DNA from 2 places in the Oleiphilus sp. HI0043 genome. Region 2 is predicted to be linked to the other one. Evidence: predicted binding sites of a transcription regulator. Region 2 holds the regulator's gene; the other holds the start of a gene.
What was found. The regulator FliA, encoded in region 2, starts transcription of late flagellar genes. The targets are predictions, from matches to a motif close to CTAAAGTTNNNNNNNNNNCNGCCGATA.

Region 1 (7,412 bases), on a different contig from region 2:
TGATGCTGATCATCAGCTTGAAAGTAGTGTGTTTGCGAAGCGTGCTATTTTTCAGCGTGGTACTTGGCAGTTAGAGTCTGTTATTGAAACAAGCTTTAAAGGGGCGCGCACTTACGTCAATCATTTCCCAACTAAAACTTGGCAAACAGACTTGTCTCCCTCGGTGCTTAGTGTGTTGGTTGTCTCATCCGACGACTTATCTATATCGGGTTTATATACTTATTCTCAATATCTTGAAGCTCAGGACTTAAACTCTGACGCTTATATGATGTCATTTTGGAAGAAAGCGTTTCAGCCAATTTCAACGGCAGTATTGGTCTTGGTGGCAATATCGTTCGTATTTGGGCCTCTTAGGTCTGTCACGATGGGGTTTAGGGTGTTTTCAGGGGTAGTGGTTGGACTGTTGTTCAAGTATGCACAAGACCTGTTAGGGCCGAGTGCAATTGTGTTTGGTTTTAATCCAATCTATGCGACTGTTATTCCTATTTCGGTATGTTTGGTAGCAGGGATATTCCTTTTGCGAAGGGCACGTTGAGCTGGAGTGAGAGCAGTGTCTCACACAGACTTTCCATGATTGAACCAGGTTGTTAATTCGCGTATTATTCAAGCAGCAACTAGACTGGATAAAATGCGTATGTAGTAGTCCTTGGGTCAAGGGTGGATTGTAGGACCTTGGCACAGGTTTGTGTATGCATGGATGCGGGCTGTATTTAAGAAAGAAAGGGGCGCCTAACGGTACAAAGTCTATATATCCCGATTGGACTAAAATAGAGCTGAAGGCCGGCACAATAAAAAAAGTAGGAGAATACAATAATGAAAGGCTTGAAGAGGTTGGCTTTGGTGACGGCAGTTTCTGCTTTGTCATCAAATGTGATGGCCGAAGTCCAAATGCTTGATGAAGATAGTCTACAAGACGTCACGGGTCAGGCAGGTCTTACTCTTGATGTAGAAAGTCAGTGGGAGATCGGAGAGTTCGCATATCACGATGCAGGCTATTTGTTGATTCAAGGTATCCGTATGGGTGGTAACTCGTTGGGTAATGGTACGGGCTCTGCAGGTACGATGCTTGACAACTTACGGCTTGAGATTGACATCGCCGGTGATGGTACCGACGGTGATAATGAGCTTGCATATGGTTTTTCCAATATGCGTGATATTGCTCAGATGTATGTAAATGATGGGAATACTGATACGACGTTTGTTAGTGTTGCAAACGGTATTGACTCAACTCGTGATAACGCTGTAATTGACGATAAGCGCACATATGGTGATGGTGATTTGGTAATCCATTTTGACTTTACTGATGGCTGGGCTTCAGAAGGCGGTATCGATCAGTATAGAGCTGACGGTAGATTTGGATTAGACGATTTTCATACTGCAGAGCTAGTCCTAGAGCATGCTGTCGACTTTCGTCTTGAAATCGATGCAATTGGCTTGGCAAGTTCAAGTTATGAGCTAGGTTCTGCTGGTCTAGATACTGATGGTCAGGGTCCCGACCAAGGTGCTGCTGGTACAACTACCTTGATTAGTCAATTAGGTATCCAGGGTTACTTAGGTCCTGATGACTTACATCTTGAGAACAATGGTAACGGCTTTGATGGATCTGGACCTCTAGGTGGTAATACGGGTAAGGCTGACTCCAAAATATACTGGGGTCGTTACTTTAAGATTACAGATCTGGATGTATATATTGATATTGCCGGTGTTCAGATTTCTGACATGGAAATTCACAATGAGCGTGGCGATTTGACAGGTTTGGATGGCACTTCATCATTTAGTTTTGCGCACTCTATTCGTGAAATCTATGCAGTTAAAGATGCTGTTTTAAATATAGATGGTCTGCTTGCTGGTAGTAATCCTTTTGTGGATGGTATTGCAATCAATACGCGCTTCAAGGGTGATATTGATATCCACTCTATCTCATTCGGCGATACTGGTGAGTCAATCGGTCAGTTGTTTATTACTGATATGGAGTCGACTACAAACTGGATTATCTCTGCTCACGATTAATTTTTTGTTTGTTGTCTAAAAAGCTCTCGATTATGTCGAGAGCTTTTTTTTGACCTGAGAAAGCTGGTTTGACTTATTTAGAGTCTAGCTGCGCTTTGGAATTCGTATAACTTTGCTTTCAGATGCGATGCATTGCCAGGTTCGATTTTTCTTATCGATGAATACCCAAAGGTAGCCAAGACCGAATGCGGCAATGGAAACTCCGGCGACAAAGAACCTGACAAGGGCTTGGTTCCAGCTGATTGATGTGTTGTCCTCATTTTGTATGCGTAAATGCCAAACCTGCATTCCAAGGGTTTGTCCGGTTTTAGTCCAGAAATAACCAAAAAACAGAAATAGGGAAATAAAAAGCGTTGAGGATAGTAGTGGGTCCTTAAGCGATTGGCCTGACTCATTAATTTGCTTGTACTCTTCGGCACCAATAAGGCTATGGCTAATCGCCATATAGATCATGGTGATGGTCATGGTGAGAGCTATGCATAAGATACTGTCATAAAAAAACGCAAGAAGTCGCCGAAGGAGTGTGGCGGGCATGTATTGGTCGCTTGGTTCGGGGAATTTATTCATAGTAATCGCATTAAGTTGGTGAATTGCGTGGAATATAACAGATTCTTGCTTTAGATGTCTTTTCTATAAAAGAATGCCTAAAGAAAATCTTTTTGCGGACGATAATAGCTATGAGGTCAACCGGATTTTAGAGGGTTTTGTATGAACGCATTAGATAACATTGACAAGCTAAACGATGGTGGGCTGTCGCGGCACCGCTCGCTAGATGCCAGTAAGATAGCTGAAAGCACTGGCTCTGCAAAGCTAAGTGCAAGTATGCAAACAAGCGTTGAAACTCAGCTTTTAGAAGCCGGTACCGATAGTGGAAGGAGAATTTTCTCCCGCTCGATAGAGACAAACTTTAGTTTCAATATTACTATCGAAAAACCTCAGTTTGAGTTTAAAGTGCCTTCTCCATCAGATGTGGCTCATACTGTGCTCGGTTTTGTCGAACGCCGAATTGAAAGCGAGCTCAGAAACGGGGCGGATGAGTCGAGAATTGGTGACTTATTAAGTCAGGCTCGAAAAGGGATTGAGGCGGGCTTTTCATCCGCTAAAGAAGATATCAGCGCATTGGGTTTGATGGATGAAAAGCTTGAGGAGGAAATAGCTCAGTCTCGACATTTGGTTGATGAGGGGGTAGATGATATTGAAGGAAAACATCTGAGTGCTGCAGATGGCTTAGCTGAAGGGAGCAAGCAGAGCGCTAGAAATGAAGTTGCGGCTTCGACTAACACTCCTGTAGATACTGAGGCTAAAACCTCCCAGCAAGCTTTAAATGTTTACGAGTTTTTTACGCCAGAGAAAGTCAATGAACAACAGCTTAAGCCAGAGTCTTTCGAGGCTGTTTCCAAGTACAAATATGCAAGTCATGATAGTACCGAGTTTTCCTTAACGACCAGGGATGGCGATAAAGTCTCGATTCGTTTGAGTGATACATTTGCCTCTATTTACCAGTCTTCGGGAAACTCTCTAGGCGTGGCTGTGTCCGGCGATAAGTCGTTTGAATATAGTGTCGAAGGGGAGCTGGATGAATCGGAGCTTACGGCAATTAACGAGCTATTGTCGCAGCTAGGTAATGTAACGGAATTATTTTTTCAAGACCGCTTTCAGGATGCATTTGAATCAGCGATGAGTGTAGGGTTTGATTCCAGCGAAATTGCATCCTTTTCCTTAGACTTGTCCAAGACTGTAGCGGAAGAGTTAAGAACTTATGGTGCACCTTCTAGTTCACAAGAAGGTCGAACGAATGACTTATCAAACCTAAAGCGGTATCAACCTATTGTAGATATGGTTAATCACTTTAATCAGATGAATGATTCAATGGGAGTGTTTGAATCTCCGCGCGACTCAATGGTCAGCTTGATTCGTGAAACGCTTGAAAGAGTGAAAGGTATGATGAGTGAATTAAGTGAAAATAGCGCTGACGCTGATAAGTCTATGATTCCAGTAGATAAGGTAACTGTTTCCCACTTTATCGAATTTAGTGAGTACTTATTGTCTGAATGATTTTAGAGGTGGCTTCCTAGGTTAAAATAAATTCTAGCCTCGGTAACGGGGCCTAAGTAGCTGTTATGTCTACGTAGATGGTTAGCTTCTGTCCTGGCTGTAGATATTTTTTCTTGTTTAGCTTGTTCCAGCTTACTAGGTCATTAATCGTTACGCTGAACTTACTTGCGATGCGAGCGAGCGAGTCACCTTTTCTTACTCGATAGCCAATCTTTCTGATCATTTGCCTTTTATCTCTAAAAGACGGTAGCGGCATGCTTGCTTTACCTACATCCTTAAGTGACCAGATAATTAATTCCTGACCTGGCTTAATCGGGTCAGTGGGTGCCATGCCGTTCCACTTGGCTAGAGAGCGAACGCCTACTTTGTGAGCTCTGGAAATATCCCACATGGTATCTCCAGAGCGTACTTTATAACGTAGTTTCTTGCTGCCTTGGCTTCCGGATATTTTGTCTTGCTTGCGCTTGAGTCGATTATGCTGGCTTAAGTTGTAATAAGCTTTACCTTCAGATGCAACAGGGATAAGTAATTTTTGTTTCTCTCTGATCGTGTTAGAGCGCAGCTGATTGACTTGCTTAATCAAGGCTGGAGTTGTGTTGAATTTCTTTGCTATGCGAATTAAGGAGTCACCGCGTTTTATACTGTAGCGAGTCCAGTTGAGCCTCTTTTCTGGAGGTAGCTCAGTCAGCGCGGCTTTAAACTGTTTGGCGCTCTCAATAGGTACCAATAAACGATGAGGCCCCATGGGGGCGCTAGCCCACTGATTGAATCCTGGGTTGAGTTTATATATTTCCTTTATATCGATGCCGGCCAGGGTAGCTGCCTGGGCAAGATCGATCTGCCCGCCAGTTTGAACTGTCTCAAAGTACGGTTTATCAGCGATTTTCGGGAATTGAATGTTGTATTTTTCAGGCGACTTTACAATCTTGGCAAGAGCAAGCAGTTTAGGGACGTAAGCGCGGGTTTCTCTTGGAAGCTTCAAAGACCAGAAGTCTTGGGGTTTTCCTAGTTTTTTATTGCGCTTTATCGCCTTACTAACGCGGCCTGAACCAGAGTTGTAAGATGCAAGAGCATGGAGCCAGTTGCCGTCAAATCGTCTACTTAAGTAACTCAGGTATTCGAGAGCTCCTTGAGTCGATGCTAATACGTCACGTCGTCCATCGTACCACCAGTTTTGATGCAAACCATAAATCTTCCCGGTACCTGGAATAAACTGCCATAAGCCTGAAGCACGGCCATGACTGTATGCGAAAGGATCGTAGGCACTCTCGACAAAAGGTAGTAGTGCTAGTTCCATCGGTAGTTTACGTTTCTTAACTTCTTGCACCACATGGTGAAGATAGCGTGAAGAGCGCTTAAAGGTTCGGTCTAGATAATTGGGGTTGTTTACGTACCAGCGTAACTGGCTTTGAATGCGCTTGTTGTCAAGAGTCAGGTCGAGTGTAAAGTGCTTTCGAATATCGTCAAGCAGGTCGCCTTGGTCAGGGTTATGGCTAGGTCTATCACGAAGAAGCTGAAGCTCCTGATTGACTTTCTGTTCCAGCTCATCAGTTGGAGTGATAAAACCGTATTGCTCGTAGTTACGATTCTGCTGTTTGTTATGTTCGGCAGATGCGCTGTCGATAAGCTTATTATTCAGAGCAAAACTACTGAATAGATCTTCATCTGGGCTGCTCAAAAGGCCGCTAACGAAAAACTTTTCTTTTGGCTCCACCGTTTCGTCAAATATTTGAGAGATTAAATAGGGTGGTGCTGTTAGTGCTTCGTTGTCGGAATTACTAGCTGGTGTCGTACTGGTGTGCTCTGGGGAGGGTTGGAGCTTTGCTTTACTAGCAGTTGACGCTTGCTTAATGCCACTTTCTTGAGTATTTGAGATTTGTTCGCTTACTTGAGTGTTTTCCTTGCTCTCAATGTCGGGGGTAGGTTCGCTTTTGTTTGATGTTGTGTTGCTGGAAACTGACGGCACCGAGCTAGGGGGGGCAAGCTGTCCGCGCGACGAATCAAAGCTCGCGCAAGCGTTAATAAGCAAAAGTAGAACTATAAGAGGAAAATGACGCATATCGATTGGGTGGCTATTTTACTGCTGCGAGAAAAGGAACACATTTTGTTAGGCGTTAAGCAAGTTTTCCCGCCCAGTCTATGAAGTAGGGGCTTTAGGGTCAACTGCTTGGAGCTAAATAATTAGTAACAAATTTAACTCTGTAAGTGCTAACCCGTTGTTACTATGGTCAGAACTGATCTTTCGCGAGCCTTGTTGCGGCAAAAATATCTGGCTCACAGCTATTCGTATTGGGGAATAGTTGTTTAACATTCGAAGCTAAGGCTGGATCGTTGCTTCTAAAAAACGGGTTTATCTCCAGTTCTGTTTTTAGTGTGGAGGGGATAGTGGATAAGCCACGCTTACGCAAATCGGTGGCTTCTACTAAGTAGTTTTGTAGTGCCTGGTTGTCTGGCATTAGACTCAGTGCAAAATCTAGATTGGCTAATGTATATTCGTGTGCACAGAAGATGCGTGTCGTCTTCGGTAGTAAGCGGATTTTTCCAAGCGAGTTATACATTTGTTCAGCACTGCCTTCGAATAAGCGACCGCAACCACCTGAGAATAGTGTGTCCCCACAAAACAATGCGTCTAGTTGTTCGCAATAGTAGGCATTATGATCAAGCGTATGACCCGGAACGTCGAGGCTTTTGAATTGTAAGCCAAGTAAGCTGATCGCTTCGCCTTCAGACAGTTGCTCATCGATACCTTCAACTTTTGAGTGAGATGAGCCGAAGCTTTTACAGTCATATTGATCTTTAAGTTTTGCCAAGCCTCCCGTGTGATCAGGGTGGTGGTGAGTGATAAGAATTGCTACTAGGTCTAGCCCTTGTGAATTCAAATAATCTTGAGTGTCACTAAATGAGCCAGGATCAACAACGACAGCCTGCATGCTCGCGTCATCATATATACACCAGATATAATTGTCTGAAAAAGCAGGTATGCCATGAACTTTTATCATATGATAACTCTCACTTAGGTTGATTTGTCATAGCTTAGAATGAATACTGGGTAAATTAAAGCTACTTTAGATAGAGTCTGCTTTGTTGCGAGCACGCTGCGGGAGCTTTGCGATGTCAGGGTTACAAGATTTGGATAAAAATGCACAGGCTAACAGTTCTAAACAACAGCAACTGGAACAGTGGTTTCAGAGTGCTTTAGGACGTAGTTTATTAGCTGACCAACGGCGTAATATAGCAAATAAAATACATCGCTTGTTTGGCTATCACCAGGCTGAGATAGGTGTCTCGCATAGGGTGCCAGTAGGTAACCCAAGTAGCTTGGGGCATAAATTTTATGTGTTGCCAGA
Region 2 (7,412 bases):
CCTTCTCTACCATCGGCCCCCATACCAGTCAGAACAATTCCCAAAACTCTTCCGGGGAACGCTTTCGAAGCTGAACCGAAAGTCACGTCGACGGAAGGTTTGTAGGTCAACCTAGCATCACCTTCCAAAATTGAGATAGACCGACCTTTACCCGAGACAATCATTTGCTTAGCTCCAGGTGCTAAAATTGCTGTTCCTGCCTGCAATGTTTGCCCATCTACTCCATGCTTAACGGTAAGTTGACATAAATTGTTTAGGCGCTCTGCAAATGCAGGGGTAAAGGTCTCAGGCATGTGCTGAACAATCAGTACAGGAACCGGCAGATTAGCCGGTAGCTTTGACAGTACTTTTTGTAAGGCAACCGGCCCACCCGTTGAAGCGCCGATGACTAGAAGGTCTACCGGGTGAGATAACTTCTTGGCTCTGTGCGTGGCGCGTTGACCACGATTAGTACTCTGTACTTCCGGGCGTGACGGCACACTTTTATTTGTAGTGCTTGGGCGTCCGCTCACTGCTCTACGCTTTAAAACACTTGAACTCTCACTTGCTTGTATACTGGATGAAGCCTCGGGGTTTAGTGAGCTAGCGCTGCTAACCGAGCCACTTTGAGAAGTTCCACTCTTTTTTGCAATAGCCAGGATTCTTTTCTTCAGAACCTCTTGCATTTTCCCTGCATCGCGAGCGATATCTTCAAAATTCTTTGGTAAAAAATCGACCGCTCCAGCTTCTAGCGCATCTAGCGTTACACGAGCACCTTCGTAGGTAAGAGATGAGAACATTAGAATAGATGTAGGACATTCTTGCATGATATGGCGAATAGCTGTAACGCCATCCATAACAGGCATCTCGTAATCCATGGTGACCACATCAGGGGACAATTTCTTTACGAGCTCAATTGCTTCACGCCCGTTTGACGCAGTACCAACGATCTTGATTTCAGAAACCAAGCTTAGAATTTCACAAACCCGTTTCCGAAAAAAGCCAGAATCATCTACAACTAATACAGTGACACTCATCGAATCTAACAAGCGCCCCCGTAGCGATAAAGATTGCAGCGTGTACTATAGCGACAGCGCATCCTGATTTTTAGCCTATGCGTAGCGGTCTAATAGACTTGGAATATCTAGTATCAAGGCGATACGACCATCACCCGTAATCGTTGCGCCGGCCATGCCTGCTGTGCCATGTAGCATGTCACCAAGTGGTTTAATCACGACTTCTTCTTGGCCAACCAACTGATCCACAATAAAGCCTACGCGCTTACTACCCACAGCGACAATCACCACATGAGCAGAATCAGTATCTTCAGTGTATGAATTCACTAACCAGCGTTTGATGTAAAACAAGGGATAAACATTATCACGAACAACAACACACTCCTGTCCATCAACAACATTTGTCTTGGTCAAATCAAGGTGGAAAATTTCAACCACACTAACCAGAGGAAAAGCAAAGGACTGATTTCCAAGCTTAACCATCAAGGTAGGCATGATCGCCAAAGTTAAGGGTACTTTAATTGAAAGTCGCGAGCCTTTACCTAACTCAGAATCAATATTTACCGTACCGTTTAACTGGGTAATTTTTGTCTTAACAACATCCATTCCCACACCACGGCCGGAAATATCGGATATTTCCTGCTTAGTCGAAAAGCCAGGTGCAAAAATAAGGTTATAACATTCGCTATCGCTTAAGCGATCAGCAGCGTCTTGGTCGTAAATGCCTTTTTCAACAGCTTTTTGACGTAGAACCTCAGCATCCATACCTGCGCCATCATCTTCAATGGCTAGCATGATATGATCACCTTCCTGCTGTGCTGACAGAACCACCTGCCCTATACGTTCCTTACCTTTCGTCACACGGTCATCAGGCATTTCAATGCCGTGGTCTACAGCGTTTCGTACAAGGTGAACCAAGGGGTCAGATAGCGCTTCAACAAGGTTCTTATCAAGGTCAGTATCTTCACCAACCAGAACCAGGTTAACCTCTTTCTTAAGGTTCCGAGCCAAATCTCGCACAACCCTGGGAAAACGTCCAAAGACCTTCTTAATCGGCTGCATTCGAGTTTGCATAACCGCTGACTGAAGATCACCTGTCACGACATCTAAGTTGGACACAGCCTTCTGCATGGACTCGTCACTGCTTGCATCGCCAAGACGTTTTAGTCGGTTACGCACAAGCACCAATTCACCCACCATATTCATGATATCGTCTAGGCGCTTTGTATCAACACGAACTGTTGTTTCTGTCGCTATGGTTTCATTCTTCTTCGATGCCGCTTTAGCAGCTGGTTTTGCAGCCGGCTTTGGCTTAGCTGCAGCTGCTGAGGCTGGGGCCGGTGCAGGCGCTGGCTTTGGTGTGGGCTCTGGAGCCGGCGCAGAACTGGCAGCAGCCTTGGTCGTTGGCGACCCGCCTGCTCCATGAAGTTCATCCAGTAGCTTTTCGAACTCATTATCGGTAATCAACTCTCCATCACCGCCAGCAGGAGTAGCTGACGCTTCAGACGTGGCATCACCTGCAGCAATACCTTCGCTATTGAACTGACCTTCACCATGCAAGTCATCCAATAGTTTTTCAAATTCTTCTTCGCTTATATCACCCGACTCTGGCGAGCTGTTCGTGTCGCCACCCGCAGCCGGTTCTTCAAAAAACAAATCCGCCGAGGAGCTGTCTGGTGAAGCTGAGGCACCAGCACTTTCGCTGACACCAACAGGAGCACCGGAACCGTGTAGCTCATCTAACAAGTTTTCGAATTCGTCATCGGTAATTTCGTCAGATTCTTGTTCGGATGCCGCTGGTGCACTCCCTTTACCCGCATCATCATCTAATGCATCCAAGAGCTGTTCAAACTCATCATCAGTAATATCAGCCTCTTCAGCAGAGGCTTCTGCAGCAACCGGCTCCGGTGTTGGTTCAACAGCTGCAGGTTCAGCAGCAGGCGCAGCATCAGCAGGTTTCGCAAAACGTTCTAACTCACTTAAAAGCTGTGGGTCAGCTGGGGTTGGATCTTGGCCATCTCTGACTTCACTGAACATTTCGTTTACAGAGTCTAACGCACGTAAAACGACATCCATTAAGTCAGCATCAAGACTTCGCTTACCATTTCGCAGAATATCGAACACGTTTTCTGCAATATGACAACACTTGACCAGTGCATCCAACTGTAAAAAGCCTGCTCCACCCTTTACAGTGTGAAACCCTCTAAAAATTGCGTTTAGCAAATCTTTATCGTCTGGATTTTGCTCTAGATCAACCAGTTGCTCTGAAAGAAGCTCGAGTATCTCTCCAGACTCTACAAGAAAGTCCTGAAGTATCTCATCATCCGCTTCAAACCCCATCTTCTACGCCCCTTTAAAATCCTAGACTGGACAGCAAATCATCCACATCATCCTGGCCAGAAACAACGTCTTCGCGTTGCTCTGCATGGAGTTGTGGACCTTCACCCTCAATGCCTGTTTCTTGTTTTTCTACTTCGTGGACTGTTCCTGTAATCTGGTCAACCTTACCGGCCATTCTGACCAAATTAACAAGATTCTCTTCAACATCTTTAACCAATCCGGTGACTCGTTGAATCACTTGACCAGTTAAGTCTTGGAAAGACTGCGCTAACAGTATTTGCGTGAGATTATCATTTACTTTATCTGAATCCTCACACAACTTTCCAAGGAAAGTTCCCATTGTGGCTGTCAGCGTTCTAAACTCATCAGGTTTCATTTCCTTACGCTGTAAGCGAGACCAATCCATCTTGAGTTTTTTCGCTTCCTGGCTGATTCCTGAAGCATAAGGCATGGTTTCTTCGACAAGATCCAAGGTCTTGTTTGCAGCCTTATTGGTCATATCAACCACATACGCGAGTCGGTCGGACGCATCCTCTATAGTAGACAGGTCATCTTTAGCCGTCTCACTGGAAGCATCGATGTGAAAGTTCCGAATTGACTCGTGTAGCGACCGAGTTAAGCGACCGACTTCTTGGTACAGAGTTTTATCCCGAGTCTCATTTAACTCAGAAATAATACCTAACGCCCCCGACAAGTCTCCTTTGTCAATTCGCTCCTTCAACTCATTAGCCTGAGCCTTCAAAGTCTGCTCAAAACCGCTTAGAGGTTCGCTATTTATTAGCTTTGCGTCAGTCATGAATCGCTCAGCCTTAGGAATCGATACGTTCGAAGATTTTCTCAATCTTCTCTTTTAAAACAGCTGCGGTAAATGGCTTAACGACATAACCGTTCACACCTGCTTGCGCGGCAGCAACTATCTGATCTCGTTTAGCCTCAGCCGTTACCATTAGCACAGGAAGACTTTTGAGGTTATCGTCAGAACGAACATGCTGAAGCAACTCAATACCAGTCATCCCAGGCATATTCCAGTCAGTCACCAGAAAGTCATACTTACCTGTTTGAAGCATTGGTAAGGCAGTACTACCATCGTCAGCTTCATCAGTATTAGTAAACCCTAGGTCACGCAATAGGTTCTTAATAATTCGTCTCATTGTAGAAAAATCATCTACTACGAGAATTTTCATATCTTTATTCAAGTCGACCTCCACTCATGTCGATACCCGAAATTACATTTTAATACCTAAAAACAAGTCTAGTCGGTGTTCTTAGGCTAGCCAGTTTTTTTTGATATTTGTTTCACTTATCGGCACATTTCTTAACAACTATATAAAATCAAGCCAATTTATTAATTTTATTCGCTTTATTTTCCCCTTACATGGGGGACAAACTTTGAGAAAAGAGGTCTAAGCAAATAGTTCGATCAGGCTAAGACAAACTGCAATCAGGTACGCCAATCACTCATTCTAGCTTTCAAACGCATCGCTGCTTGAGAATGTATTTGACTTACTCGAGACTCACTAACAGAGAGCACCAAACCAATTTCTTTAAGATTCAACTCTTCTTCATAATATAAAGACAAAACCATTTTTTCACGCTCAGGGAGAACATCAATCTCTTTGGCCAAAGCTCGACGAAAGGCATCATTCTGAACATCCGTCGCGGGCGTGTCATTCTCGGACAAATACTCTTCACTAGAAACGTCACCTGACTCACTTAGCTCTTCAAAGCTAAATAACTTGCCACTAGCGCTGTCTTTCAAGCAAGCAAAGTATTCCTCAAGCGTCATACCTAACTCTGAGGCAACCTCGTCATCCTGCGCATCACGACCCTCTCTATCTTCAATAGCCTTGATCGCTTCACTTATCTTTCTTGCATTCCGATGAACAGACCTTGGCACCCAGTCTCCCCGGCGCACCTCATCCATCATCGAACCACGAATTCTAATGCCCGCATAAGTTTCAAAGGACGCACCTTTAGAAGCTTCATACTTCCTGGAAGCCTCTAATAACCCGATCATACCAGCCTGAATTAAATCATCGACCTGAACGCTAGACGGTAGACGAGATATCAAATGATGCGCAATTTTTTTGACTAAAGGCGCATGAGACCGAATCAAATCATCGGCACGTTTTACTTGAGCGTCTGTATACATCAGCCTATGACACCGGAACTAAACACGTTCTAGTTTGAGGTAGCCTGAACCAGGCGCTCAACAAAGAACTCCAAATGACCTTTTGGAGAAGAAGGCAGTGGCCAGCTATCCGCTTTTTGGGCAAGCGTCTTATATGCCAACGATGCTTTTGCACGAGGATACACATCAGAAACAGCCCGTTGACGCTGCACTGCTTTTTTCACCGACTCATCGAAAGGGATTGACCCAACATACTGCAGAGCAACATCGAGAAATCTCTCAGTAACGTGAGCAAGCTTGGAATAGAGGTGGCGCCCCTCTTCCTGCGTTTTAACCATATTCGCCAGTACACGAAAACGGTACATATCGTAATCGCGATTTAACAATTTAATTAGCGCATATGAATCGGTAATCGATGTAGGCTCATCACATACGACAACAATAACTTCTTGCGCAGCCCTAAGAAACGAAACAACACCATCGGATATACCTGCTGCGGTATCAATAATCAGGACATCGAGATCTTCAGAAATTTCACTAAAGGCATTAATTAAACCGGCATGTTCCATTGGATTCAAAGAAACCATTTTTTGCGTACCAGATGAAGCTGGTACTACTTTTATTCCTTTGGGCCCATCAACCAAAACGTCACGCAGAGAACATTCGCCACTTATCACATCCGCTATATTGCTTTTAGAGGTGATACCTAACAAAACATCAACATTAGCCAAACCTAAATCGGCATCTAAAAGTACGACACGACGCCCCATCTCAGCGAGCATAATCGAAAGGTTAATAGACACATTACTTTTGCCCACACCACCTTTACCGCCAGTTACCGCGATTACCTGAACCGGATTAGAATTCGCCATACTGGTGAAAATCCCCTTTTATACATCTAATTATTTTTCGCACTTCAGTTTATTCAACCATATTGAGATCTTCGTGATACTGAAACATTGACCGTATTTTCAGTGTATGCTGCATAATCTTGCTACATTCAGCTCTATATTTTAATCAACGCTAATAAGAGTTTAGCAGATATGATTAAGTTTACGCAGAATGAGAGAATATTTGATCTAAACCACCTTCATGCTCTTGGGCGCTGATTGTTACCCATCGCTCCGAACTATTCAATAAAGATTCAGCTCTCGAGAGGATTTCTTTTTGCCTAAACACATGAATATCCTCAGGAACTCGCTGACCGTCAGTAAAATAACTGGCTTTGAGACGCGTATCGATAAGAAAGCTCATCACCTCACCCAGGCTAACAGCTTCATCAACCTTAGTAATAATGGCGCCTGACAAGCCTACCATTTTGTAGTGATGGTAATTTGAACACATCACCTGATACTGCCCTACAGACGATACAACAAGGTGTGACTGAATATCATGACCCGACAGCTTTAATTCCTGCAGCTGCTCAGACCAGCACGCGTCGGTATGCATTAGGCCAGCAGTATCAACCAAGACAAGTTTTTTGTGACGCAAGCCATCAAGTATGGTATCCAGACTATGACGCTCATCAACAACATGGACAGGCACATTGAGTATTCTGCCAAACACCTTTAGTTGCTCGTGCGCAGCTATGCGGTATCTGTCAGTTGTCACCAAGGCTATATCATCAGCACCATGTCGAATAACAAACTGAGCAGCCATTTTACCTATTGTCATGGTCTTACCACTACCTGTAGGCCCAACCAATGCAATGACGCCACCCTGCTCGATCAGGTCATCTTCAGGAGCCGATATTAAAGCTGAAACACCCTGTGAAACACGAGACCATGCCTGACTGTAGTCCATACCTAAATCAACCATTGCCATTAGCCGTTTTTTAAGATCCCCGGCAATACAAAGGGATTCGAGTTTACGTTCGATTTTGCTGAGCGTAGCCGATTGCTCACGTTCTTTTTCATTCTGCACTTGCTTGTAAGCCTGCCCGGACA

Region 1: a site for FliA is predicted at 2,655-2,681, ahead of A3729_RS16040 (DUF5610 domain-containing protein). Genes of this name have one in related genera too.

The regions. Positions count from the first base shown of each region.
Region 1 covers NZ_LWEY01001256.1:94,280-101,691, reverse strand. Annotated here, with positions in the region: gene lptG (LPS export ABC transporter permease LptG) at 1-535, shown strand, start outside; gene A3729_RS16050 (DUF6160 family protein) at 814-2,010, shown strand; gene A3729_RS16045 (RDD family protein) at 2,095-2,577, opposite strand; gene A3729_RS16040 (DUF5610 domain-containing protein) at 2,719-4,065, shown strand; gene A3729_RS16035 (LysM peptidoglycan-binding domain-containing protein) at 4,118-6,094, opposite strand; gene gloB (hydroxyacylglutathione hydrolase) at 6,294-7,064, opposite strand; gene A3729_RS16025 (class I SAM-dependent methyltransferase) at 7,177-7,412, shown strand, end outside.
Region 2 covers NZ_LWEY01001622.1:52,028-59,439, forward strand. Annotated here, with positions in the region: gene A3729_RS24650 (chemotaxis response regulator protein-glutamate methylesterase) at 1-1,016, opposite strand, end outside; gene A3729_RS24655 (chemotaxis protein CheA) at 1,092-3,335, opposite strand; gene A3729_RS24660 (protein phosphatase CheZ) at 3,349-4,131, opposite strand; gene cheY (chemotaxis response regulator CheY) at 4,145-4,531, opposite strand; gene A3729_RS24670 (RNA polymerase sigma factor FliA) at 4,777-5,487, opposite strand; gene A3729_RS24675 (MinD/ParA family protein) at 5,517-6,338, opposite strand; gene flhF (flagellar biosynthesis protein FlhF) at 6,520-7,412, opposite strand, start outside.